Regions from separate parts of the Rhizobium sp. P28RR-XV genome, predicted to be linked through region 1. Evidence: predicted binding sites of a transcription regulator. Region 1 holds the regulator's gene; each other region holds the start of a gene.
The links. Region 1 encodes PhoB, which activates phosphate uptake and scavenging genes when phosphate is short. Its sites were predicted from a motif close to TGTCATNNANCTGTCAT; they were not measured.

Region 1 (4,182 bases):
GGGCCGCGCATCCATGGCCTGCACCGTTCCAAGGCCGATCTCGACCATATCGTCGAGACCAGCCTGCAGAAGGCGGGCCTGTGGGGCGAGGTCAAGGACAGGCTCCACGATGCCGGCACGAGCCTTTCGGGCGGTCAGCAGCAGCGCCTGTGCATCGCACGCGCCGTTGCCGTCAGTCCGGAAGTCATCCTCATGGACGAGCCGTGCTCGGCGCTCGATCCGATCGCAACGGCAAAGGTCGAGGATCTCATTCACGAGCTGCGGGAAAACTTCACGATCGTCATCGTGACGCATTCCATGCAGCAGGCAGCCCGCGTTTCGCAGCGCACCGCAATGTTCCATCTCGGCCATCTGGTTGAGGAGAACGATACCGATAAAATGTTCACCAATCCCGACGATTACCGCACGCAGGATTACATCATGGGCCGTTTTGGTTGATGATATCAGGCGCTCGGACCCTTTCACACAGTTCACCTTGAGGATAGAAAAATGGTCTCCACTCACATTCTCTCTGCTTACGACGAAGACCTGAAGTTCCTGACGCGCCGCATTGCGGAAATGGGCGGCCTGGCCGAGCAGATGGTCAGCGACAGCGTCCGCGCACTGGTCCAAAGCGACACTGCTCTTGCGCAGAAGGTCATCTCCGACGACGTCATCCTCGATCATGCCGAGCGCGAAGTCGGCGACAAGGCCATCGTCACCATCGCCCGTCGCCAGCCTATGGCTGCCGACCTGCGCGAGATCATGGGCTCGATCCGCATCGCTTCCGATCTGGAGCGCGTCGGCGACCTCGGCAAGAACACCGCAAAGCGTGTCATCGCCGTTCAGGGCGGCGTTCCGCGCCGTCTCGCCCGCGGCATCGAGCATCTCTCCGAACTGGCGCTCAGCCAGCTGAAGGAAGTTCTGGACGTTTATGCCACCCGTTCGCCCGACAAGGCTGTGTCGATCCGCGAGCGCGACGAGGAAATCGACGCCATGTACACCTCGCTCTTCCGCGAGATGCTGACCTACATGATGGAAGATCCGCGCAACATCACCACCTGCACGCATCTTCTCTTCTGCGCCAAGAACATCGAGCGCATCGGCGACCATGCCACCAACATCGCCGAGACGATCTATTACATGGCGACCGGCGCCCAGCCAGAAGGCGAGCGCCCGAAGGATGATACCGCCAATACCGTCGGCGCGGTGACGGAATAATCTGGAAGCGAAAAGGGAGACCAAAGGCGCATGGTTCCGAGAGTTGCTGTTGTAGAAGACGAGGAAGCGCTAAGCGTTCTGCTGCGCTACAATCTCGAGGCCGAAGGCTTCGAGGTCGACACGATCCTCAGAGGCGATGAGGCCGAGCTGCGTCTCCAGGAGCGCATTCCCGATCTCCTGATCCTCGACTGGATGCTCCCCGGCGTGTCCGGCATCGAACTCTGCCGCCGGCTGCGTATGCGGCCGGAGACGGAGCGCCTGCCGATCATCATGCTGACGGCCCGAGGGGAGGAGAGCGAGCGCGTGCGCGGGCTTTCCACCGGCGCGGACGATTACGTCGTCAAGCCGTTCTCGACGCCGGAGCTGATGGCCCGTGTCAAGGCGATGCTGCGGCGTGCCCGTCCGGAGGTTCTCTCCACGGTGCTGCGTTGCGGGGATATCGAGCTGGACCGCGAAACCCATCGCGTTCATCGCAAAAGCCGCGAAGTGCGGTTGGGGCCGACGGAGTTCCGCCTGCTGGAATTCCTGATGTCCTCGCCGGGCCGCGTCTTCTCGCGCTCGCAGCTGCTGGACGGCGTATGGGGGCATGATATCTATGTCGACGAACGCACCGTCGACGTGCATGTCGGTCGCCTGCGCAAGGCGCTCAACTTCTCCAATATGCAGGATGTCATCCGTACCGTTCGCGGCGCGGGCTACTCCATGGAAGCCTGAGCGGCGATACCCGGTCAGGCATCGACATAGCGGCGGAAATAGAAAACGGGCCTCAATGGCCCGTTTCTTTTATCTCAGCTTTGGGGACATATCAGCCGCGCGGTTGAGCCGGCCGGCGCCGCTCATGCACCGGCTGGTAGGCCAGGCGCTGGTGGTAGCCGCAATAGGGCGATGCATCCGGGCTCTCGTTGCCGCAGAAGTGGAAATCGTCCTTCAGCGGGTCGCCGACGGGCCACTTGCAGGTGCGTTCCGTAAGCTCGGTCAGGCCGAGACGCCGGGAGATCGGAACGACGACGTTGGCAGCCGGACGATACCGGATCTCGTTGACGGCATCGATCTCGACCTCTTCCTTGAGCATGGTTGCGCCCTGCTGGCGGGTAACCGTGCGGGTTGCGACACGAGACGCGTAATTCGGCGCGCGCGGTGCCGCGCTGCTGCGCTTCGGCGTGCGTGCCGCAGCCGCCGTGCCGCCCGCCTTCGCTCGGCCAGGAAGGTTCAGGCGATGCACCTTGCCGATGACGGCATTACGGCTCACGCCGCCAAGCTGCGCCGCAATCTGGCTGGCGCTCAACCCTTCGGACCATAGCTTTTTCAGCTTCTCGACGCGTTCGTCTGTCCAATTCATGCCCTGTCTCCGCTGTCGCGTTTCCGATGGCAGAATCCCTCACCATTGCCTCGCATGGGATCGAGGCGCGAAACGCTCTAAAATTGTGGTGACTAGTTCCGCCGCATGCAGTCTAGCAATTGATTTTTAACCTAGTGTGAGGCTGACTCCGTGACAAGAGTCGCGGGAATCTTGAGGAATCGATTTCGAGGTTTTCCCCAACTTGCTGCCCCGGCGTGGCATTTCTGCAATAGGCAGTGCCGAACGCATCCCTTTTGGCCGACAGCGCTTTCTCGCACCTGCTAAACGCCAGTTTTGTTGACATCGCGGTGCAAAACATCAATAGTGGCCAGGCCGCCGCAAGGCGGCTTTTGATTTTTTCGGACCCGTTTCATCAAGTGGAAGCGATTGGTCCTTAGGGTTGTGATCGAGGAGATATGCCATGGCAGAGACCGCGCCGCTTTACGATACCTATCTGCGTGCTCCGCTGCGGTTCGAGCGAGGCGAGGGCGTCTGGCTGGTTACCGAAAACGGCGAGCGCTACCTCGATTTCGCAGCCGGCGTGGCAGTCAATTCGCTCGGTCATGCCCATCCTCATCTGGTCGCCGAGCTGAAGGCGCAGGCCGACAAGGTCTGGCACCTGTCCAACCTCTATGAAGTGCCCGGGCAGGAAAAGCTGTCGAAGCGGCTGACGGACGTTACCTTCGCCGACAAGGTCTTCTTCACCAATTCGGGTGCAGAGGCGCTGGAATGCGCCATCAAGACGGCGCGGCGCTATCAATTCGCCAAGGGGCATCCTGAAAAGTTCCACATCATCACCTTCGAAGGCGCCTTCCACGGGCGTACCATCGCGACGATCGCCGCCGGCGGCCAGGAGAAATACATCGAAGGCTTCGGCCCGAAGGCGCCGGGTTTCGATCAGGTGCCGTTCGGCGATCTCGATGCCGTTCGCGCCGCCATCACCGATGCGACGGCCGCGATCCTGATCGAGCCGGTGCAGGGCGAGGGCGGTATTCGTCCCGCGACCAACGAATTCCTGCGCGGCCTGCGCGAGATCTGCGACGAGCACGGCCTGCTGCTGGTTCTTGATGAAGTGCAATGCGGCGTCGGCCGCACGGGCAAGCTCTTCGCCCATGAATGGGCCGGGATCAAGCCTGACATCATGGCCGTTGCCAAGGGTATCGGTGGCGGCTTCCCGCTCGGTGCCTGTCTTGCGACGGCGGAAGCCGCCTCGGGCATGAAGGCGGGTACGCATGGCTCGACCTATGGCGGCAATCCGCTTGCCATGGCGGTCGGCAATGCCGTGCTCGATATCGTGCTCGCTGAAGGTTTCCTGCAGCATGTCCGCGATATCGCGCTGGTCTTCCGCCAGGGTCTCGCCTCGCTGAAGGACCGTTTTCCCGATATCATCGAGGATGTTCGCGGCGAAGGCCTGATGCTCGGCGTCAAGGCGGCCATTCCGCAGGCGGAGCTGCTGCAGGCGATCCGCGCCGAGCACCTGCTTGGCGTCCCGGCCGGCGACAACGTCATCCGTCTCCTGCCGCCGCTGGTCGTCACCGCCGACGAAGCACGCGAAGGTCTGGCTCGCCTTGAGCGCGCCGCCGAGCGCGCACGCGCAGCCCGCGTCAAGAAATCGGCTTGAGTTCAACGCCCGCAGCCGGGGC
Region 2 (4,182 bases), on a different contig from region 1:
GCTACATCTTCACGCAGGCCTTCAAGCGACTGGATTTCGGCTATGCCTCGGCCATCGCGCTGGTGCTGCTGGTCTTTCTTCTCACCTATTCCATGCTGATCATCCTGCTGCGGCAGACCCTGCTGAACAAGGATTGAGCCATGAGACGATCCGTCCTTCCCACCATCGCGCATCGCCTGGCAATTCTTTGCTACGTCGTCTTCGCGCTCTTTCCGCTCTTCTGGCTGCTGAAGGTCTCGGTGACGCCGAACGACCTGCTCTATACCGAAGGCGTGCGCATGTGGCCCTCGCGCACGACCTGGGAACATTATGCTTTCGTGCTGCAGCACAGCGACTTCCCGACCTTCTTCAAGAATAGCCTGATCGTCTCCGCCTCGACGGCGATTGCCGTCACCATCTGCGCGTCGCTCTCCGGCTACGCGCTCTCGCGCTTCAATTTCCGCGCCAAATACTGGATCGTGGCGCTGATGCTGCTGACCCAGATGTTTCCGCTGGTCATGCTCGTCGCGCCGATCTTCAAAATCCTTTCGCCACTGCATCTGACCAACAGCCTGACCGGCCTTGTCATCGTCTACACGGCATTCAACGTGCCCTTCGCCACCTTCCTGATGCAGTCCTTCTTCGACGGCATTCCCAAGGATCTGGAGGAGGCTGCCATGATCGACGGCGCGACGCAGTTCACCGCCTTCAGGCAGATCATCCTACCGCTGACGCTGCCCGGCATCGCGGCAACGCTCGGCTTCGTCTTCACGGCGGCGTGGAGCGAGCTGCTCTTCGCGCTCATGCTGATCAACGGCAACCAGGCAGCGACCTTCCCGGTCGGGCTTCTCACCTTCGTCTCGAAATTCTCCGTGGATTTCGGGCAGATGATGGCGGCGGGCGTCATGGCGCTCATTCCGGCCGCGCTCTTCTTCCTGCTCATCCAACGCTATCTCGTGCAGGGCCTGACGGCCGGCGCGGTCAAGGGTTAGTCATATGGCATCGATCGATATTCAGAACGTCAAGAAGGCCTATGGCCATGTGCAAGTCCTGCACGACATCGATCTCAGGATCAAGGACGGCGAATTCGTCGTCCTCGTCGGCCCCTCCGGCTGCGGCAAATCCACTTTGCTCCGGATGATTGCCGGCCTCGAAGACATCAGCGGCGGCGAGATCCGCATCGCGGACAACCGCGTCAACGAGCTGCATCCGAAGGATCGGGATATCGCCATGGTGTTCCAGTCCTATGCGCTTTATCCGCACATGAATGTCGCCGGCAATATGAGTTACAGCCTGCGGCTGCGGAAGATGGCGAAGGATAACATCGCCAAGGCGGTCGCCGGTGCGGCCACAAAGCTCGGTCTCGATCCGCTGCTCGAACGCCGGCCGAAGGCGCTCTCGGGCGGCCAGCGTCAGCGTGTCGCCATGGGCCGCGCCATCGTGCGGCAGCCGAAAGCCTTCCTCTTCGACGAGCCGCTGTCGAACCTCGACGCTCGCTTGCGCGAGCAGATGCGCGCCGAAATCAAGAGGTTGCACGGCGATCTTAAGGCGACGTCGATCTATGTCACCCACGACCAGATCGAGGCGATGACGCTGGCGGACCGGATCGTCGCCATGCATGGCGGGGTGGTGCAGCAGGTCGGCAGCCCGCTGGAACTCTACGACCGTCCCGCCAACCTCTTCGTCGCCGGCTTCATCGGCTCTCCGGGGATGAATTTTCTCGATGCAACTTACGAAGGCAATGGCGTCAAGCTCAAGGACGGCACGCTCGTTCCGCTTTCGGAGCCGCTGAAATTGGCCGCCGGCACGAAGGTCACGCTCGGCATTCGGCCCGAGCATGTCGTGCTATCGTCAGATCAGTCCTGCATGTCCGCCAATGTCGAACTTGTCGAACCCACGGGCTTCGGCATCATCCTGCATCTTTCGCTGCATGGCCTGCCGTTCAAGGTATTCACGCTCGATCGCAGCGCACTGAGCGCCGGTCCGCAGGTGAAGGTCGCCTTCCCGCCGCAGTATCTGCATGTCTTCGGCGAGGATGGAACAAGAGCGGCATAAGGACTGTCCGTTCGGCCGAGATGATCGCCGCGGCGGCGCGGCACGCCTCGCAAAGTCGGGAAAACCTTGGGACGCCCATGGATTCCTCCGGTGTCGCAGAAGCTTCATTCTGATGCGACACTATGTGCTGCTTATGTGCACTGAGGGAGGATGTCGTGCCGCTTAACAACTACGCCGTGCTCAAGGGCAGACCCATCAACAATCGATTGGCAACCGGCTCAAGCCCGCATTATCAGGTGCTGGTTTCGGAGAACGGGACGCCGTATCGCATCGCCATCAATGTGCGTTCGCAGGATGGAAGCGAGGTCGAATTCCTCGTGCGCTCCCGCTTCGAACACCCGATCACCGCGCAGTTGGCGGAGCTGCCGGAGGGCTTGCACGCGACAGCAAGCCGGCCGGGCGGCGTCGCGCTCGATTTCATCCGCGGCAATCTCATGCAGCCCTGGGAACTGAAACCACTTCCGATCTCGGCGGCAGGTCCGGATAATGATCTCAACGAAAAGATCGATAGCTACATTCAGCGCGCCATGTCAGACGAGGAGGCAATGATCTACGCCTTCGGCGAGACCTGGGGACCGGAGAACGACAAGGCCGATCAGTATTTCGGCTTCAAGCCCGGCCGCGGCATTCACGACATTCATTTCAACCAGGGCAACCCGTCTGGCAAATATGCCTCGCAGAACGGCCCCTGGCAGGACGGCGGGCTGATACTGGAATTTCCCCGCGAGCAGCAATGGGTTGCGATCTTCATGAAATTCCAGACGCAGGCATGGCACTCGGACGATGTGGACGGGTCCGTCATCGTGCCGCGGGATCAAGATCATCCGAACCTGCCGCACACGCCGGTCGATCGCGACGCCATTCCCACTTTCGATGTCCCGGATGGGCTGGTGCGCATTATCGCTGCCTATGTCAACGACGTGAAGACGCCCGAGCGGGAAACCGTCACGCTGCTGAATACCGCCGACGTGCCGGTCGACCTCACCGGCTGGCAGATCAAGGACAAACAGAAAAATGCGATGGTGCTCAGCGGTTCGATCACCGCCGGAGCGACGCAGGTGATCGAAATCCGGTCGCCCGTCACCCTATCCAACAAGGGCGGGATCATTACCCTGCTCAACGCACAGGGCCTCAAGGTTCACGGCGTTTCCTATACCAAGGAGCAGGCAAAGCAGCCCGGGCGCACCATCCCGTTCCAGGGGTAAGAGTTTCGGCTAATGCCGAAAGCCGATATCGGGCATTGCCCGGCGCCAGAGCGCCGAGCTGGTTTCTCCCATCAGGCGAAAGGTTCGGTCGGCCCCTTGGATGGCTGGGTAAACCAGCGCGGGCCGTCCGCCGTCATGTAGATATGATCCTCCAGCCGGATGCCGAATTTCCGCGGAAAGACGATCATCGGCTCGTTCGAAAAGCACATGCCGGGCGCAAGCGCCGTCGCATTGCCGCGCACGATGTAGGGCTCCTCATGGATGTCCAGCCCGAGGCCGTGGCCGGCGCGGTGCGGCAAGCCCGGCAGCTTGTAGTCGGGGCCGAGTGCATGTTTCGCCAGTACGGCCCGTGCCGCATCATCTAGGCTTGAACAGGCAGCACCGAGCTTCGCGGCCTCGAAAACCGCTTGCTGCGCCTCGCGCTCGATCGCCCATGCGTCTTCAAATGCGCTGTCACCGGCCTTCAGCTTGTATGTTCTCGTCAGGTCGGAATGATAGCCGTCGATGCGTGCGCCCGTGTCCACCAGGATGACGTCATCTTCGCCGAGCGTCTGATCGCCGTCTGCGCCATGCGGAAGCGATGTCGCCTCGCCGAAGGACACAATGCAGAAGGTCGATCCGCCATGGGCGCCTGCCTCGCGATGCCGCTGGTCGATGAACGCGACCACGTCCGAGGCGCGGATTCCCGGCTTGAGCAAGGCATGGGCCTGCTTGTGCACATCGAGCGTCAAGTTCATCGCATATTGGATAAGCGCGATTTCCGCGACAGATTTGATCCGGCGCAGGCTGTTGATGAGCGGTCCGCCATTGGCCAGCCTTTCGGCCCCAAGCTCGGTCGCCAATGCGTTGTAGAAGTAGAGCGGCATGTTGTCGTCAAGTGCCAAAATGCCCGAACTACCAAGGACACGCGCGATTAATGCCACACTGCTCTCTTCTTCCTGCC
Region 3 (4,182 bases), on a different contig from region 1:
AGAGCCGGCTCGTCTTCATCGGCCGCGAGCTCGACCGCGAAAAGCTGGAAGCAAGCTTCAAGGCGTGCGAGGCATCCGCCTGATGCCGACTGTTGCTCCGCTTGATATCGACGGCCATGTTCTGGCCGTCGAATTTTTAGGTGATACCCCTTTCTTCGCCAGCGCCGCCGGCGCGATCCATCGCCTCGAAGGTGGAGACAAGGTGACGGAAGCCCATCAGGGCATGCTCACCTGCATCCGCGATCCGAACAGCGAGAGCCTGATTTCGGGCGGCGAGGACGGCAAGGTTCTCCGGATTGCCGCGGACGGCAGCGTGACGACCCTTGCCGAAGCACCGCGCAAATGGATCGGCCAGGTTGCCGCCGGCCCGCAAGGCGCGGTCGCCTATTCCTATGGCAAGAGCACTTTCGTGCGCCTCGCCGACGGCACGACGAAGGAATTTCCGGAGGAACGCACCGTCGAAGGCATCGCCTTTGCTCACAAGGGCATGCGGATCGCTGTCGCCCGGTATAACGGCGTATCGCTGCACTGGGTCGGAATGAGCGCCCCGCCGGTCAATCTGGAATGGAAGGGCGCCCATACCAGCGTCACGTTTTCACCGGATGGCCAGTTCATCGTGACAACCATGCAGGAAAATGCCCTGCACGGCTGGAAGCTCGACGCCAAGCCGGGTGCCGAGGCCCGGCACATGCGCATGACCGGCTATCCCGCCAAGGTGAAGTCCCTGTCGTGGTCGGCAAAGGGCAAATGGCTCGCCTCGTCGGGCGCGCCGGCGGCCATCGTCTGGCCCTTCCAGGGCAAGGACGGCCCGATGGGTAAGGCGCCGCTCGAGCTCGGCACCCGTGCTAACATCATGGCGACTTCGGTGAAATTCCATCCTGCGGAAGATATCCTCGCCATCGGCTTCATCGATGGTATGATCCTTGCGGTGCGCATCGGCGACGCCAAGGAGGCGCTTCTGCGCCGGCCCGGCAAGGGTGCGATCACGTCGATGAGCTGGAGCAAATCCGGCAAGCTGCTCGCCTTCGCCTCCGAAGCCGGCGATTGCGGCGTCGTCGACATTTCCGCCTAAGAGCAATTCCAGGAAAAGCGCGTAGCGGTTTTCCGTCCGGAATTGCGCAAAAGCAAACACCTAGAGTGGTTGAGCAATACGGTGAAGCGCCCAACCACTCTAAACAGAAAGTCAGGATCATGCCCCAGTCAGGAACGGCTACCGCCGGAAATAACCCTGCCTCCGTCGAGAACGTCTGGGACGTGATCCGTTGCGAAGCCGCCGAGCTTGCGGCGCGCGAGCCGACGCTCGCCCCGCTGCTGCAGGCGCAATTGCTCGCCAGCCGCTCCGATGCGGAAAGCCTTGCCAGTGTGCTGGCCGCGCGGCTCTGCGTCGTCAGGATCGAGCATGGTGACCTGCTTTCCCTGCTGTCCGACGTGCTGGCGCGGCATCCCGCAATCCTGCAGGCGACGGAAGCCGACCTCGTCGCGGTGCGAACGCGCGACCCCGCCTGCACCACCTATCTGCATGCGCTTCTGAACCTGAAGGGTTTCCACGCCCTGCAGGCGCATCGCATCGCCCATGCGCTCTGGACCGAAGGCCGCCCGGAAATTGCCAGCTGGCTTTCCAATCTCGTCTCGCTCGTCTTCGGCCCGGATATTCATCCCGCCGCGAAGATCGGTACGTCGATCATGCTCGATCACGGCTCCGGCATCGTCATCGGCGAAACCGCCGTGATCGAGGACGAGGTGTCCATCCTGCAGAACGTCACGCTTGGCGGCACCGGCAAGGAGAGCGGCGACCGTCACCCGAAGATCCGCCACGGCGTGATGATCGGCGCCGGCGCCAAGATCCTCGGCAACATCGAAGTCGGCGCCTTCAGCAAGGTTGCGGCCGGCAGTGTCGTGGTGAAGCCCGTTCCCGCGCATTGCACCGTCGCCGGCGTACCGGCAACAGTCATCCGCATCCATCGCGCCGATGAGATACCGGCCGAGACGATGGATCAGAACATCTAATTTCATTCGCGGCTATCCCGTGGCCGACCCTCATGGTGAGGAAGCCCAAAGGGCCGTCTCGAACCACGAGGGCGGGTGGGAAAACCTCGTCCGTGACATAAGGTAGCATCGCAAACACACAAGGCGGATACCTCCCGCATGCTTTCTGCCCAACACAGCAGAATCAATTGCTTGCCAGAAATGCGATAGCAAAAGCAGAATCGCCTCCCCTCACCCTTCATGGGACTGTCATACTCCGTTGATAGCTCGAAAGGGTTCTCTATGCCCGGCGTGGCGCAACATGCGCCGGAGCAATGCCCCCCACTCGAAGAGGATATGACGATGACCAGCCTTTCACGTCGCGCCGCCCTCGCAAGCGGCAGCGCGCTCACTTTTGCTTTGCTCTGTTCCCCCGCCGGCGCCGCCGACGTGGCGCCGGCGCCGAATACCGCAACGCCGATCAAGCATCTTGTTGTTATCTTCCAGGAAAACGTCTCCTTCGACCATTATTTCGCGACCTATCCCAAGGCCGCAAACGTCGCCGGAGAGCCGGAATTCAAGGCGGCCGACAACACGCCGACCGATATCAACACGCTGGCAAATGCCGGTCTTCTCGACACCAATCCGAACAAGACCAACGCGGCGAACGGCGCCGATGCCGCCGCGCCCTTCCGGCTCGACCGCACGCAGGCCGCAACCCAGTCGCAGAACCACGGCTATACCGCCGAACAGGCGGCCTATGACAACTTCGCCATGGACCTTTTCCCGGCCAATACCGGCCGTGGCACCAAGGGTGCCGCCGGTGCATTCGGCACCAAGGGTCAGGTCATGGGCTATTATGACGGCAACACCGTCACCGCGCTTTGGAATTACGCCCAGCACTATGCGCTGAACGACAATTCCTTCTCCACCAATTTCGGTCCCTCGACCCCAGGCGCGCTGAACCTGATTTCCGGCCAGACCAATGGCGCCATCCTGCCGCCGGGCTACACGCTGGAAAGCGACGGCACCTATTCCAAGGGCCGCATCGTGCCTGACGGCAATGGCGGCTGGACCGCGATCAGTGATTTCGATCCGACGGGCGACGTCTGCTCGGTCGGCCAGACGGCGCTGATGTACGGCAAGAACATCGGCGACATGCTGAACGAGCACAAGATCAGCTGGGGCTTCTTCGAAGGCGGCTTCGATCTGACGCTGACCAACCCCGACGGCACGACGGGCTGCAAGCGCGCGACGACTTCGGCCGTCACCAAGGTCAATTACGGTGACTACATCCCGCATCACCAGCCATTCCAATACTATGCCTCGACGGCCAACCCGACGCATGCGCGCCCATCCTCCGTGGCAACGATCGGCACGACGGATGCGGCCAATCACCAGTACGACATGACCGACTTCTATGCGGCCCTGAAGAACGGCAACATGCCCACGATCAGCTTCCTGAAGGCGCCCGCCTATCAGGACGGTCACGCCGGCTATTCCGATCCGCTTGACGAGCAGGAATTCGTCACTCAGGTGGTCAACACCGTGCAGAATTCCCCGGATTGGAAGGACACCGCCATCATCCTCCTCTACGACGATTCCGATGGCTGGTATGACCATGCCCATGCGGTCGTCAATCCGTCGAAACTCCCGGTCAAGGGTTACGACGTGCTGAGCGGTGACGGCTGTTCCACCGGCACGCCGCTGCCCGGCGTCAACGGCCAGCCGGCCCAGGGACGCTGCGGTTATGGCACACGCCAGCCGCTGATCGTCGTCTCGCCCTACGCCAAGGTCAACTTCGTCGACCACACGCTGACCGACCAGACCTCCGTCATGCGCTTCATCGAGGATAACTGGATGGCCGGTGCCCGTCTCGGCGGCGGCTCCTTCGATGTGCTCTCGGGCTCGCTGAACAGCATGTTCGATTGGTCCAAGGGTGATGCGCCGAAGCTGATCCTCGATCCGAAGACCGGCAATCAGGCATCGTAAAACCATAAGGGTGACGGAAATGCCCTCGATCAACCGTCGTCTCCTGCCGCTCCTCGCACTCGCGGGCCTTTCGCTCGCGGGTGCGGCCGTCGGCATGGCAAGCGAACCGGCCGGCTATGACGACCGGGCGCCGCTGAGCGCGGTAGCGCAGCTCGGCAAGAGGCTGTTCTTCGATCCGTCGCTCTCGGGCGGCGGCCAGATGTCCTGCGCGACCTGCCACGATCC
Region 4 (4,182 bases), on a different contig from region 1:
TCCCGAGACATGAGAACCCTCATGAAAAATGGAGGGACAGGCGACCAGAAGCCGCCTGTCCCAATTCACGGATATGAACAGATTTTACATCTTTTCAGAGCCAAGAGCGAAGGCATCGACCAGCACGTGGTAGACATCGCTCTGTTCCATATAGCCCCGGAAGCCTTCGGCACCCGGACCGGCGGCCTGCAGCACGACGTCGTCGACGGCATGGACGCCGCTGTCCTCGTCCTTCGGAATATTGCCCTGCACGAAGACGGCGCCAGGCACATCCTTGTAGGCTTCATTGGCAACATATTCCTTCTTCTCGTTCTGGATCGCCGGAACGAAAGGACCGTCGAGCTTCGGACGGAAGGTCTCGTAGTGATCCGGACCGTTATTGGCGGCCATGAACAGGCGGCGCGAAACGTCGACGCGGTCCGGATAGCCGTCGCCATCCTTATCCTCATAGTTCGGGAAGCCGGCGGCCGCATAGGTGCCGACCTTCTCGCGCATTTCGGTGCCCGGCTTGTCGTCGTCTACCGTACCGATGATCGAGACGCCATGCGTATGGTCGCCGGTGACGACGATCAGCGTATCCGGGTTCTTGGCCTGAAATTCGCGGGCAACGGCAACGGCCTTGTCGAACTCGATGGTTTCGACCAGGGTGCGATCCCAGTCGAGCGGATGGCTCATCTTGTCGATGGATGCGCCTTCGACCATCAGGAAGAAGCCTTCCGGATTCTTGGACAGCTTGTCGAGCGCGACCTTGGTCATGTCGACCAGGCCCGGCTGGTTCGGGAACTTGTCGACCGTGCCCTTCTTGAGGAATTCGCGGTCAAGCGTGACATCGAGGTTGCCGGTGTGGAAGAGGCCGAGCAGCTTGTCCTGGTTGGAGCCCGTCGCCGTCGCCAGCTCGTTCTTGTCGGTTGCAACGGCATAGCCTGCGTCCTTGAAGAGCGCGATATAGTCCTTGTCGTCCTTGCGCTTCGAGCCCGGCACGCTCTTTGCCAGGAAATAGGCCGAGCCGCCGCCGAGCAGGACATCCGGCTTGACGCCGTACATCATGCCGACGATGTCGGCCTTGTCGGCGCGCTTGCGCGTATGGGAAACCAGCGCCGCCGGCGTCGCGTCCTCGACCTCGGCCGTGGTCACGATGCCGAGCGATTTCTTGCCGGTGCGGCGAAGGGCCTCGCCGATCGTTTCGACCTTGGGGTCGTCCAGGCTGGCCGGCGTGCGGTCGGCATAGACGCCGAGCGCGTTCACGGCGGACTTGTGGCCGGTCATATAGGCCGACATGGTATTGGCGCTGTCGGTGGCGATGGCCGACGTCGAGGACGTGCCGATGAAGGCGACGGGCGGAATGTCGTCCATGGCGAGACGGCCATTGGCTTTGCCTTCGGTCATGCCCTTGGACATGATGCGGGCGCCCGTGCGATGCGCGACGGAGAGACCGTCGCCGAGCAGGAAGATGATGTTCTTCGCCTTCGGTGTGGCCGAGGTGCCGTAGACATCCCAGTTGACAGCCTTCTTCTCGTCGCCGGCCGACACCTCGACCTTATACTGGCCGGTCTTTGCAAGCTTGACGCCGCGAAGGATCAGGGCCGATCCGAGAACCTTGTCTTCAGCACCCTTTTCTTCCGCGACAAAATCGGCGGCCTTGCCGAAAGCGGCCTCATAGCTTTCCTCGTTGACCGTGACCTTGACGTCTTCCGGCTTGACGACCTTGCTGAATTCCACCTTGAAATCGAATGGCGAGCCGGCAAGTACCGTCGCCCGGTCCAACGGATAGACCGTCGCTGCGTGTGCTGCACCGGCCAATACGGTCGCAGACATCATGGAGAGAACAAGTTTACGCATTTTATACCCCCTGCGTCGTGGTTGCTTCCCTCTCCTCACTTATAAAAGCCAGATGACAATCATGTAAAAAAGAGTCGACTTTCTGCAACCGGAAATTCAAAAGGGGCACTCGCTAAGGAAGACTGATTGTATGTGCCGCATCTAAAGGACGGCGCGAACGGCCTGAATGCCGGGACCATCGCCGCAGGGGACACGTAATTCGCTACGGCTTTGCGCGATCGGGATGTGCCGCCTGAAAAGGCGGCAAATTCGTGCACCTGCCATCGATTTCGACGATGCGCTTGAGATCGGTCAGGTCCACGCCCCAGCGGCGGGCATTGTAGACCTGCGGCACAAGGCAGATATCCGCCATGGTCGGCGTGTCGCCAAAGCTGAAGCGACCATCGAACCTGCTCAACATGATCTCGAGCTTGCGAAGGCCGGCGGCAATGAAATGCCTCATCCATTCCTCGCGGGCGTCGGCTCTATCCGTGATGGTCATGACATGGGCGGCAACATACGTATTGCAAATGGGATGGATATCCATGGCGATCGCATAGGCAAGTGCGCGCACATGCTGGCGGCCGGCGCTATCCGGGGGCATCAAACGGCTCTCGGGCCGAAGCTCGGCCAGATATTCGATGATGGAAAGCGACTGCGTCAGGATTTCTCCGTCGATCATGAGCGCCGGCACGAAGCCTTGCGGATTGAGCACCAGATAATCGGCGCTATTCTGTTCGCCTTCCAGCAGGTTGATGGATACGCGCCTATAAGCGATACCGAGCATGTTGAGCGCAATGCGGACGCGGTAGCTGGCGGACGAGCGCCAGTAATCGTAGAGAACGACGTCGCTCATCGCGGCTCGGCCCCCAGGTATTTTTCGACTGATTGTTCGATCGCCCCGAAGATCGAGTGCCCGGTACGGTCCTGCATTTCGATGCGGACCTGATCGCCGAACCGCAGGAACTGTGTCTTCGGCGATCCGGTTTCGATCGTCTCGATCATGCGGAGCTCGGCAATGCAGGAGTAGCCATCGCCGCCATTCTCGACCGGCTTGCCCGGCCCGCCGTCAAGCTTGTTGGATACCGTTCCCGAGCCGATGATCGTGCCGGCCACAAGGCTGCGGGTCTTGGCCGCGTGCGCAATCAGCGCGCCGAAATCGAATGTCATGTCGACGCCGGCATTCGCCCTGCCGAAAGGCTTGCCGTTCACGGCAACCAGCAGCGGCAGATGCAGCTTACCGCCATCCCATGCCTCGCCAAGCTCAGTCGGCGTAACGGCGACCGGCGAGAACGCCGATGCCGGCTTGGATTGGAAAAAGCCGAAGCCTTTTGCCAGCTCCTGCGGGATCAGGCCGCGCAGCGACACGTCATTGACGAGCATCACCAGCCGGATGGCCTGCCGCGCCATGTCCGGACTGGCGCCCATGGGAACGTCACCGACGACGACGGCAACCTCGCCCTCCATGTCGATGCCATAGGCTTCATCGGCCGCAAGGATCGGATCGCGCGGCGCCAGAAAGCCGTCCGAGCCGCCTTGATACATCAGCGGATCGACCCAGAAGCTTGCCGGCATTTCGGCATTGCGCGCCTTGCGCACCAGTTCCACATGATTGACGTAGGCCGAGCCGTCGGCCCATTGATAGGCGCGCGGCAGCGGCGATGCGGCATCATGTTCGTGAAATCGCATGGTCGGCTGCGCACCGGTCTCGATACCCTCCGCGACCAGGGCGAGCCTGGGTGCCACATGCTCCCAATCGTCGAGGGCCGCCTGCAGGCTGCGGGCGATGTGACCGACCTCGGAACAACGGGTCAGATCACGCGAGACGACGACAAGCCGGCCGTCTCTGGTGGAGTCCTTCAAGGTCGCAAGCTTCATATCTAGGCTCCGATGTCAGAGAATAAGTCGCCAGTCTTCACTTGATGCCGGGCGTTCCGTCGAACCGGCGCTCAAGACCGTCCCAGCATTCCAGATAGTCATCCTGCAGCGTGTCCAGCTCGGCGGCATATTTCGTCAGCTGCTGCGGGAAACGGGTTTCAAACATGAAGGCCATGGTATGATCGAGCTTCACCGGCTTCAATTCGGAATTCGACGCCTTTTCGAAGCCGGATGCATCAGGCCCATGCGGCAGCATCATATTGTGCAGGCTGATACCTCCAGGCACGAAGCCCTTTTCCTTCGCATCATACTGGCCGTGGATCAGGCCCATGAACTCGCTCATGATATTGCGATGATACCAGGGTGGGCGGAAGGTATGTTCGGCCACCAGCCAGCGCGGCGGGAAGATGACGAAATCGACATTCGCGGTGCCAGCACTTTCGGTCGGGGCGGTCAGCACCGTGAAGATCGACGGATCGGGATGGT

Region 2: HGP12_RS17950 (DUF2278 family protein) is a predicted target of PhoB. The motif match lies at 2,126-2,142, and genes of this name have one in related genera.
Region 3: HGP12_RS06210 (phospholipase C) is a predicted target of PhoB. The motif match lies at 2,223-2,239, and genes of this name have one in related genera.
Region 4: HGP12_RS09100 (alkaline phosphatase) is a predicted target of PhoB. The motif match lies at 1,881-1,897, and genes of this name have one in related genera.

The regions. Positions count from the first base shown of each region.
Region 1 is NZ_JABAIG010000011.1:7,035-11,216, reverse strand. Features, by position in the region: gene pstB (phosphate ABC transporter ATP-binding protein PstB) at 1-438, shown strand, start outside; gene phoU (phosphate signaling complex protein PhoU) at 490-1,200, shown strand; gene phoB (phosphate regulon transcriptional regulator PhoB) at 1,231-1,914, shown strand; gene HGP12_RS22920 (GcrA family cell cycle regulator) at 2,006-2,539, opposite strand; gene HGP12_RS22915 (aspartate aminotransferase family protein) at 2,961-4,160, shown strand.
Region 2 is NZ_JABAIG010000008.1:69,830-74,011, forward strand. Features, by position in the region: gene HGP12_RS17935 (carbohydrate ABC transporter permease) at 1-137, shown strand, start outside; gene HGP12_RS17940 (carbohydrate ABC transporter permease) at 141-971, shown strand; gene HGP12_RS17945 (ABC transporter ATP-binding protein) at 976-2,034, shown strand; gene HGP12_RS17950 (DUF2278 family protein) at 2,190-3,239, shown strand; gene HGP12_RS17955 (M24 family metallopeptidase) at 3,311-4,182, opposite strand, start outside.
Region 3 is NZ_JABAIG010000002.1:536,158-540,339, forward strand. Features, by position in the region: gene HGP12_RS06195 (CobW family GTP-binding protein) at 1-83, shown strand, start outside; gene HGP12_RS06200 (WD40 repeat domain-containing protein) at 83-1,072, shown strand; gene cysE (serine O-acetyltransferase) at 1,192-2,007, shown strand; gene HGP12_RS06210 (phospholipase C) at 2,329-3,957, shown strand; gene HGP12_RS06215 (cytochrome-c peroxidase) at 3,977-4,182, shown strand, end outside.
Region 4 is NZ_JABAIG010000003.1:472,773-476,954, reverse strand. Features, by position in the region: gene HGP12_RS09105 (hypothetical protein) at 1-11, opposite strand, end outside; gene HGP12_RS09100 (alkaline phosphatase) at 85-1,839, opposite strand; gene maiA (maleylacetoacetate isomerase) at 2,042-2,674, opposite strand; gene HGP12_RS09090 (fumarylacetoacetate hydrolase family protein) at 2,671-3,696, opposite strand; gene hmgA (homogentisate 1,2-dioxygenase) at 3,734-4,182, opposite strand, start outside.